Regions from separate parts of the Actinomadura citrea genome, predicted to be linked through region 3. Evidence: riboswitches for the same ligand, from Rfam matches in the RefSeq annotation. Region 3 holds a riboswitch; each other region holds the start of a gene.
What was found. Region 3 has a riboswitch for thiamine pyrophosphate ahead of BJ999_RS01410 (purine-cytosine permease family protein). Riboswitches for the same ligand answer to the same signal wherever they lie in the genome.

Region 1 (3,250 bases), 2.8 Mb from region 3:
CCACTCCGCGCGCCGGACGACCTCGTCGTTCAGCGCCGCCGCCACGCCCGTCGCGACGGCCGTGACGGACGCGACGACCTCGGCCACGCTCGCGCCGTCGGGCAGCTCGCGCGCCTCACCGTTGACGATCACCTTCATGCGCTCACCTCGGGGGAGAAGCGGTCGGGGGCGAACGGCCCGGCGACCTCGGGGACGGGCCCGTCCAGCAGCATCGCGGACAGGATGTCGGCGCTCACCGGCGTGAGCAGGATGCCGTTGCGGAAGTGCCCGGTGCCCACGAGCAGCCCGGGCAGCGCGGTCGGGCCCATCACGGGCGCGTTGTCGGGGGAGCCGGGCCGCAGCCCGGCGCGGACCTCCGCGAACTCCAGCTCGGTGATGCCGGGCAGCAGCTCGCGGGCGTCGCGCAGCAGCTCCCACAGCCCGCCGGCGGTGACGCGCGTGTCGAAGCCCAGCTCCTCCTGCGTGGCGCCGAGGACGATCTCACCGTCCGCACGCGGCACCAGGTAGACCGACGACCCCCGGACGAGGCCGCGGGTCGCCCGCCGCAGGAACGGCGCGCGGGTGCGCAGCCGGATCACCTGGCCCTTGACCGGGCGGACGGGTGGAACGGTCCCGGGAGGCAGGCCGCCGAGGTCGCCCGACCACGGCCCCGCGGCCAGCAGCACCCGGTCCGCGGGGATCACGGTGCCGTCGTCCAGGCCCACGCCGGCGGCGGCACCGTTCTCGACGACGACGCGCTCGGCCCGCCGCCGGACGAGCCGGACCCCCAGCCGCTCGCACGCCGCCAGCAGCGCCGGGGCGAGGCGGCGGGGGTCGACCGAGCCGTCCTCGGGGGCGAGCAGGCCGCCGCGCACGCCGGGCGCGAGCATCGGCTCCAGCCGCCGGCACTCGCGGCCGGTGAGCGCCTCGGCGGGGATGCCCAGGTCCTCCTGGAAGCGGCGCAGGTCGTCCAGGTGCCGCAGGTCGTCGGAGTCGAAGGCGACCTCGAGGATCCCGTCGGTGCGGTAGCCGGTCTCCAGGCCGGTCAGCTCCTCCAGTTCGGCGACGAAGGCGCCGTACCGGTCGCGGGAGGCGAGGCCGAGCCGCAGCAGCGGCTCCTCGCCGTAGGTCAGCTCGCTGACCGGGGTGAGCATGCCCGCCGCCACGGAGGACGCCCCGGACGCGGGCGCGGGATCGACGAGCGTCACGGCGGCGCCGCCGGCGGCGGTGCGCCAGGCGGTGGCCAGGCCGATCACCCCGGCGCCGATGATGACGATCTGCATGCGCGCTCCCTTCGCCGGCATGATCCGGATCAGGTCGTGGCGGTCGGCGGCCCGTTCAGCCGCCCTCTCAGCCCGGTCGCACCGGACTCCCGCGCTCTGTGCTGTTCTGCTGCCCCCACCTTACGACCTCGGCGAACCGGGCAACTGCCTGGACACCTGTCCATCCCCGGATCGCCGCCCGTTAGGGTGACCTTCATGGAGAGGGTCATCGTCGTGGGTGGCGGGCTGGCCGGCGTGCGCGCCGTGGAGGCCCTGCGGAGCAAGGGGTACGAGGGTGCGCTGACCCTCGTGTCGGCGGAGCGGCACCGGCCCTACGACCGGCCGCCGCTGTCGAAGGCCGTCCTCGCGGGCGAGTCCGACGACACGACCGTCGACGCCGACTGGGACGCGCTGCGCTGCGAGCTGCTGCTCGGCGAGCGCGCCACCGGCCTGCGGCTGGACGAGCCCGGACGGGGCGGAACGGTGGAGTCCACGGCGGGCGACCTGCCCTTCGACGGGCTCGTGATCGCGACCGGCGCCGCCCCGATCACGCTGCCGGGAGAGGGGCGCCAGCACGTGCTGCGCACGATCGACGAGGCGCGCGACCTGCGCGCCCGGCTCACCGCGGGCGCCCGCATCGTGATCGTCGGGGCGGGCTGGATCGGCGCCGAGGTCGCCACCACCGCGGCCCGCCGGGGCTGCGCGGTCACCGTCGTGGAGGCGGCCGACACCCCGCTGGCGGGCGCGATCGGGCCCGAGGTCGGCGCGCTCACCGCCCCCTGGTACGCCGAGGCCGGCGTCGAACTGCGGACCGGGGTCAAGGTCGCGGAGGTGCGCGACGGGGGCCTCGCCCTCGCCGGCGGCGGCCGCGTCGACGCCGACGAGGTGGTCGTCGGCGTCGGGGTGCGGCCCGTCCTGTCGTGGCTGGAGGGCTCCGGGCTGCTGCTGGAGCGCGGCGTCGTCACCGACGGCTCGTTCCGGACCTACATGGGCGAGGAGGACACCGGGGCGCTGCGTCCGGACGTCGTGGCGGTCGGCGACTGCGCCGCCTGGTGGTCGCACCGCTACGGGCGGCGGCTCCTCGTCGAGCACTGGGACACCGCGCTGAACGCCCCCGAGGTCGCCGCCGCGGCCCTCCTCGGCCGGGACGCCGTGTACGACGCCGCCCCGTACTTCTGGTCGGAGCAGTTCGGGCGCATGGTCCAGTACGCGGGCGACCACTCGGCGTCCGAGCGGCTCGTGCGCAGGGGCGACCCGTCCGACCCCAGGTGGGCGGTGGCGTGGCTGACCGGCGACCGCCTCGACGCGATCCTCACCGTCGGCCGGCCCCGCGACCTGGTGCAGGCGAGGCGTGTGATCGCCGCCGGGACGCCGGTGGATCCGGAGGCGATCGCCGACCCGGACGTCCCCGTCCGGCAGGCTGTTCGCGCAGAGCGATCGGCGGGGACGTAACGGCTGCGCAGCGGGTTTGAGTCTTCCGAAGGCGTGGTAGCAAGGGGGCGTGACGCAGATGCACGCAACCGTTGACAGCGCACTGGACCCCCGCACCGACGCCCTGGCCGGCGAGTGGCTCACCCTCGGGGAGACCGCCGAGAGACTCGGGATCAGGCCCAACCGGATCAAGCAGCTCATCCACGAGCACCGCATCCTCGCGGTGCGCCGCGGCGGGGAGCCGATGGTGCCCGCGGCCTTCATCAAGGACGGCCAGGTCATCAAGGGTCTTCCCGGTACCCTGACCCTCCTGTCGGACGCCGGCTTCGACGACGCCGAGACGATCCGGTGGCTGTTCACGGCCGACGACACGCTGCCGGGGACGCCGGTGGACGCGCTCACCGAGAACCGGGGGACCGAGGTCCGCCGCCGCGCCCAGGCGCTCGCCTTCTAGGCCGCCGCCGGCGGCGCACGACGCACGTGACACGATCGCGGGGTCGCGCGCGGCGGGTCACCGCGCGCGCGACCCCGTGATCACCTGTGGAAAGGACGTCCCCGGCCGTGTCCAGGCACCTCCC
Region 2 (3,250 bases), 4.2 Mb from region 3:
GGCCCGCCCTATAGTTCTGCAGACCCCGTCACGAAGGGCTGACAGTTGTCCGTCCCCCCGCCTGCTGTCCCCTCGCCCGGACTCCGGATGACGCTCGGCGCGCGAGCCTACCGATGGCCGTTCCGCGCCCTTCTCGCCGCGCTCGCGGCCGGCGCGGCCCTCGTCCTGGCGACCCGCCCCGGCACCGGAATCCTCGATCCGGACAAGGCCCGCCAGATCCTGCCGCCCTGCGGCGGCGGCTGCCTGCTCGCCGCCCTCGCCGCCGTCCTCTGGGCGGCCCGGCTCCACCGGACCCGCCTCATCGTGAGCATCGGCGAGAAGGGGGTGGTCCTCCGCCGCGGCAGGCGGGAGGCGGCCGTCCCGGCCGGAGCCGTGGACGCGGTAGGGATCAGGTGGCCCGTCGGCGACCCGGTTTGGACGCTCTGGCTCGACCCGGAGCAGGCGCCGGTCGCCGCGGCCGTCGCCGAGGTCGAGGGGAATGCGGTGGCGCTGCTCGCCGGCGGGTCGCTCCCGTCCGGATGGCTCCCGGCCGTCCGGACCGCGACCACGGGCATCCTCGGCGCCGCCTGGCGCGTCGTCGACGATGAGGGCGAGGAGGTGCCGCCGCCCGCGGACGGCGCCCTGGCCCAGGCCCGCCACCTGGTCGTGGACGGCAGGGGCCGGTACCGCGACCGGCGCGGCGGCGCGGTCCTCGCCGTGGCCTGCGGCCGGCGCGGCGGGCGGACCATCGTGCTGTGCGACCCCCACGCCGCCGCGCTGCTGGTGTTCCGGGGCCCGTCCTGGCTGCCGGGCCGCGACCGCGTGCGCGTCCTCGACGCGGACGGCCGCCCCCTCGGATTCGTGCGCGGCCGGCGCGAGCCGTCCTTCCACACCGCCGGCGGGATGCTCCTCGGCAGCACCCGCGCGACCGGCGACGGCCACGTCGTCACCGGCATCGACGGCCGGCACTCGGCCACGCTGCGCATCGGCGACGGCGACGGCGCTGAGGCCCGGATGGAGTTGGAGCGGTCGCCGTCCGCCCCGGACCCCCTCCGCACCCTGGCCCTCGCCCTGCCCGTCGCGATCCGCGCGGGCGCGTTCTAGCCCATGGACGGCGGTTGCGGCAAGCGGGGCCGCGCGGGTTAACGTCGTGGGCGACAGATCGCGGGGGCCCGGCGTACCGGGCTGAGATAGCGGCTGGGACGGCCGCTGACCGCATGAACCTGACCGGGTAATGCCGGCGTAGGGAGAGATCGAGTCGTCATGACCGAACCTGTGGTTCCAGCTGCCCGCAAGACCTACCTCCAGGGCTCGCGCCCGGAGATCCGGGTCCCGATGCGGGAGGTGCCGCTGACCAACGGCGACGTCGTCGTCCTGTACGACACGTCCGGGCCGTCCACCGATCCCGAGCAGGAGACCGACGTGCGCAGGGGGCTGCCGCCGCTGCGGGAGTCCTGGATCGCCGAGCGCGGCGACACCGCCCCCTACCAGGGCCGGGCGGCGCGCCCCGAGGACGACGGGCGCCGGTCGTCGGCCCCTGCCGTCCCCGCGGGCGGGGGAGGCCGCCTCCCCCAGGCCGACGGCGAGGGCGTCCTGCCGCGCCGGCCGCGGCGCGCCACCGGCGGCGCGGTGACGCAGCGCGCCTACGCGCGGCGCGGGGAGATCACGCCGGAGATGGAGTTCGCCGCGCTTCGCGAGGGCGTGGCCCCGGAGTTCGTCCGGGACGCGCTGGCCGCCGGCCGCGCGGTGCTGCCCGCCAACGTCAACCATCCCGAGATCGAGCCGATGGTCATCGGGCGCGACTTCCTGGTCAAGGTCAACGCCAACATCGGCAACTCGGCCGTCGCGTCCTCGATCGAGGACGAGGTCGAGAAGATGACGTGGGCGACCCGCTGGGGCGCCGACACGATCATGGACCTGTCGACCGGCCGCGACATCCACACCACGCGCGAGTGGATCCTGCGCAACTCGCCCGTGCCGGTCGGGACCGTCCCGCTGTACCAGGCGGTGGAGAAGGTCGGCGGCGACCCGGCGGAACTCACCTACGAGGTCTTCCGCGACACCGTGATCGAGCAGGCGGAGCAGGGCGTGGACTACATGACCGTCCACGCCGGGGTGCTGCTGTCCTACGTGCCGCTGACGGCACGGCGCAAGACGGGGATCGTGTCGCGGGGCGGATCGATCATGGCGGCCTGGTGCCTGGCGCACCACGAGGAGAACTTCCTCTACACCCGTTTCGAGGAGCTCTGCGAGATCTTCGCCGCCTACGACGTGACCTGGTCGCTCGGGGACGGGCTGCGTCCCGGCTCCGTCGCGGACGCCAACGACGAGGCCCAGTTCGCCGAGCTGCGCACCCAGGGCGACCTGACGCGGATCGCGGCGCGGTTCGGCAACCAGGTGATGAACGAGGGTCCCGGGCACGTCCCGATGCACAAGATCAAGGAGAACGTGGACCTGCAGCAGGAGTGGTGCGACGGCGCGCCGTTCTACACGCTCGGGCCGCTGACCACCGACATCGCGCCCGGCTACGACCACATCACCTCGGCGATCGGCGCCGCGATGATCGGCTGGCACGGCACCGCGATGCTCTGCTACGTCACGCCGAAGGAGCATCTCGGGCTGCCGGACCGCGAGGACGTCAAGGCCGGCGTGATCGCCTACAAGATCGCCGCGCACGCCGCCGATCTCGCCAAGGGCCATCCGGGCGCGCAGGCGTGGGACGACGCGCTGTCGGAGGCGCGGTTCGACTTCCGCTGGGAGGACCAGTTCAACCTGTCCCTGGACCCCGGCACCGCCCGCGCGTTCCATGACGCGACTCTGCCGGCGGCGCCGGCGAAGACCGCGCACTTCTGCTCGATGTGCGGCCCGCACTTCTGCTCCATGAAGATCACGCGGGACGTGCGGCGGTTCGCGGCCGAGCGCGGCCTCGCCGACGGGGAGGCCCTCGCCGCAGGGATGCGGGAGAAGGCCGAGGAGTTCAGGGCCGCCGGCGGCCGGGTGAACCTCCCGATCTCGTCCGCCGACGCCTGACCGGCCGCAACACCACAGGAACGCCGGGAAGAGCGCAGGGCCCGCCGCGCACCGTGCGCGGCGGGCCCGGTCCGTGTCCGGGCGCGTCCGGCGCGTCCGGGCGCAGGCCGGGGCAACGGCGCGGATAGGATCGAGGGACCGTTCCAAAAGCCGCGGATCCTCCCGATCGCCGCAGGCCCGTTCCACCCCCGGGAAGGATCGACGACCCACGTGACCAGCGACGACACGCCGAAGGCGCGCC
Region 3 (3,250 bases):
GTCGGCGACGATGTCGTTCAGCCGCCGGACGAGCCGGGCCCGCTCGGTCATGCGGTGCTGGACGATCTCGTCGTCCTCGACCGGGTGGTACACCCCGACCCAGCCGAGCAGCGTGCCGCTCGGATCCTTCAGCAGGCTCGTGTCGATGCGGACGTCGATGAGCCGTCCGCCGCGGTGGAAGCGGCGGGTGGCGATCGAGATCTGCCCGCCGTCGCCGTCGCCCTCGCCGCCGGGCCGGGTGAGGAGCCGCTCCTGGACGGCGTTGTGCTCGGCCTTCAGCTCGTCGGGGACGATCGGCGGGACCCGGCCGAGCACCTCCTCGGCGCTCCAGCCGAACATGCGCTCGGCCGCCGGGTTCCACACGGTGACCCGGTGCCGCTGGTCCACGGCTACGATCGCGTCGGCGGCGCTCTCGATGACGGCCCGCGCGATCGGATCGTGCACGTGCTGATACACGTCTGTCATCGTGCCACCGCACTCCGGCCTGCCGCCGGGCAACTTGCGCCGAAACTTGCTTTCGACCCAAACCTTACCGTCTGGTAAGCCTGCCGATGAGCAGGGCCGCGACCCCTGCGACCAGGAACGACAGCAGCGAGGCGCTCATCCACGTCTGCGGCGTGAAGTGCAGCGCGTCCCGGACGTCCGACCAGAACGCGGTCCAGCGGGCGACCGTGCCCGGGTTGACGAGCTGGTAGACGACGAACCCGATCGCCCATGCCGCGATCATGCCCCAGCGGGACGGCGCGGTCCGCGAGACGTCCCAGCCGCCCGCCCGGCGGCGGCCGAGGAAGAAGTCGGCGGCGAGGACGCCGAGCATCGGCACGAACACCGATCCGATCAGTGACAGGAAGCCGGCGTAGTCGCCGATGTCCAGGACCAGCGCGAGCACGGTGATGCCGATGCCGAGCGCGACGCTCAGCACCCGGCGGTCGGCCCGGGGGAACAGGTTCTGGATCGACACCGCGGTGGAGTAGGTGTCGGCGAACGACTGGTCGGCCTCCCGCAGCACGAACACCGCGAAGAACACCACGCCCAGCGAGGCGCCGAGGAACGGGTCGAAGATCTTGCCCGAGTCGCCCGCGACCAGCGCCAGCGCGAGCAGCCCGAGGACGTAGGCGACGATCTGCGTGACGGAGTAGCCGACGGCCGCGGCGCCGAACGCCCCGCGCTCGGTGCGCGCGTGCCGGGTGTAGTCGGCGGCGACCGGGACCCAGGAGATCGACACGGCGAGCGCGGCGTCCGCGCCGAGCCAGAACCCGCCCCACGAGCCCTGCGTCAGGTCGGGCAGCGGCTCCCGGACGAGCCGGACGTAGAAGTACACGAGCGCGATCGCCACCGCGACGGTCACGTAGCGGCGCAGCAACCGCACCGAGCCGAGCGGCCAGACCGTCAGCACGGTCGTGACCGCGCCGGCGGCGACCACGTAGCCCCAGCGCGGGACGCCGTCCCACAGCTCGCGGGCGGCGTCGGCGATGACGATCAGCTCGAAGGTGCCCCACCCGACGAGCTGGGCGATGTTGAGGACGGTCGGCGCGTACGACAGCTTCGCGCCGAACAGGCCGCGCAGCAGCACCATCGCGGGCTGCCCGGTGCGCGCGCCCGGCACGGCGGCGAGGCCGAGCATCAGCCCGCCGAGGATCGTCCCGACGGCCATCGCGACGATGCCCGCCATGATCGAGATCGTCGGCCGGCCGTCGGCGTCCGGCGCGAGGACGGTGTAGGCGCCGGAGAAGGCCAGAAGGCTGACGCCGAGGTTCCCCCAGAAGGCGCTCTGGTCCCAGAATCCGAGGACCTTGGGGGCCGGCTCGTCGAGGGTGTACGGGACCTCGTCGCGGGCGTGCTCGCCCTGAGGGCGCTTGTCGACATCAGACGTCACGGGACACGCTCCCTACGCCGGCATTACCCGGACAGGTTCATGCGGTCGGCGACGCCTTGGAGGCCGCCCTCTCAGCCCGGCTGTGGCCCGAGCTCCCGCGGTTATCGGTCAGGCCCGATCGTACAACCGCCCGTCACGCCCTAAAAGGGGGCATCCGGGTCAGATCACACAACATCCGTTAGATCACGCGACGTAGGGCGGGCCGTCCCCCGCACCCTCCATCGGGCGCCCGGCCTCGGCCCACCCGTGCATGCCGTCGTCGACGTTCCTCGCCAGCCACCCCGCCTGGTTCAACGCGGACGTGACCTGCGCGGACCGTGCCCCGGACCGGCAGATCACATAGACCTCCCGGTCGCGCGGGACCTCCCCCGCGCGGTCGCCGAGCTGGCGCATGGGGATGTGGACCGCCGCGGGCGCGTGGCCCGCGTCCCACTCGTCCTGTTCCCGGACGTCCAGCAGGTAGCCGTCCTGCGGAACGTCCGCGGCGACCACGGCCGGTACGTCTTCCCCGAAATTCATCACACCCCCCATGGAACCGCGCGAAGCCCCCCTGCGTCGAATCACGCATGCGGTATCGGACGCTCCTTTTGGCAGCGCCCGGGCTGGCCATGCTCCTGTCCACGGCCGCCTGCGGCGACGAACAGGCAAACGGGAACTCCGCCGGAGCACCTTCGGGCACGACATCCGTGCAGCCGTCCGGCTCACCGGCGGACACGCTGACCGTGCAGGTCAAGGCCTCCAAGGAGGCGCCCGCCAAGACCTGGCGGCTGACCTGCGACCCGCCCGGCGGCGACCATCCCGAGGCGGCGGGCGCCTGCGCGGCGCTCACCAAGGTCAAGGAACCCTTCACACCCGTCCCCAAGGACCAGATGTGCACCGAGATCTACGGCGGTCCGGAGATCGCCACGGTCAAGGGCACCTGGCAGGGCAAGCAGATCGACACCACGTTCACCCGTGACGACGGCTGCCAGCTGCACCGCTGGAGCCAGATCGGCCCGGTCTTCGGGAACGTCCCGAAGGTCCGCTGACCCCGTCCCGACCCATCTCGATCCATCCGGACGAGCCATCCCCGTTCCGGCTCCGTTCACGACCCGAAGGTCAGGCCCCGGCGCCCGCCGGGGCCTGACCCGTCTCACGGCGCGTGCGGCCGCCGGTCAGAGCCAGCCGCCGATGCTGCGGTTCTGGGCGACGGCGGTGTCGAACGCCAGCGGGCAGGCCAGCACGAGCGTGCGCATCGGCTCCTGCAACTGGACGTGCAGGCGCAGGACGTAGCGGTCGGCCCCGGTGAACACCTGGGAGAGGAACTCGCCCATCCCGTCGAAGCCGCGCTGGATCCGGGCGAGCTCCTGCTGCTGCCAGTCGGTGATCCGGCCG

Region 1: another riboswitch for thiamine pyrophosphate. It lies ahead of thiO (glycine oxidase ThiO); the one in region 3 lies ahead of BJ999_RS01410 (purine-cytosine permease family protein).
Region 2: another riboswitch for thiamine pyrophosphate. It lies ahead of thiC (phosphomethylpyrimidine synthase ThiC); the one in region 3 lies ahead of BJ999_RS01410 (purine-cytosine permease family protein).

Annotation. Positions count from the first base shown of each region.
Region 1 covers NZ_JACCBT010000001.1:3,057,148-3,060,397, forward strand. The annotation lists gene thiS (sulfur carrier protein ThiS) at 1-138, opposite strand, end outside; gene thiO (glycine oxidase ThiO) at 135-1,262, opposite strand; TPP riboswitch at 1,252-1,365, opposite strand; gene BJ999_RS14420 (NAD(P)/FAD-dependent oxidoreductase) at 1,458-2,693, shown strand; gene BJ999_RS14425 (Rv2175c family DNA-binding protein) at 2,752-3,126, shown strand; gene thiE (thiamine phosphate synthase) at 3,234-3,250, shown strand, end outside.
Region 2 covers NZ_JACCBT010000001.1:4,443,512-4,446,761, reverse strand. The annotation lists gene BJ999_RS20735 (hypothetical protein) at 88-1,083, shown strand; TPP riboswitch at 1,134-1,247, shown strand; gene thiC (phosphomethylpyrimidine synthase ThiC) at 1,243-3,009, shown strand; gene BJ999_RS20725 (TetR/AcrR family transcriptional regulator) at 3,220-3,250, shown strand, end outside.
Region 3 covers NZ_JACCBT010000001.1:270,843-274,092, reverse strand. The annotation lists gene BJ999_RS01415 (sensor histidine kinase) at 1-465, opposite strand, end outside; gene BJ999_RS01410 (purine-cytosine permease family protein) at 530-1,876, opposite strand; TPP riboswitch at 1,869-1,985, opposite strand; gene BJ999_RS01405 (rhodanese-like domain-containing protein) at 2,060-2,395, opposite strand; gene BJ999_RS01400 (SSI family serine proteinase inhibitor) at 2,443-2,904, shown strand; gene BJ999_RS01395 (LURP-one-related/scramblase family protein) at 3,031-3,250, opposite strand, start outside.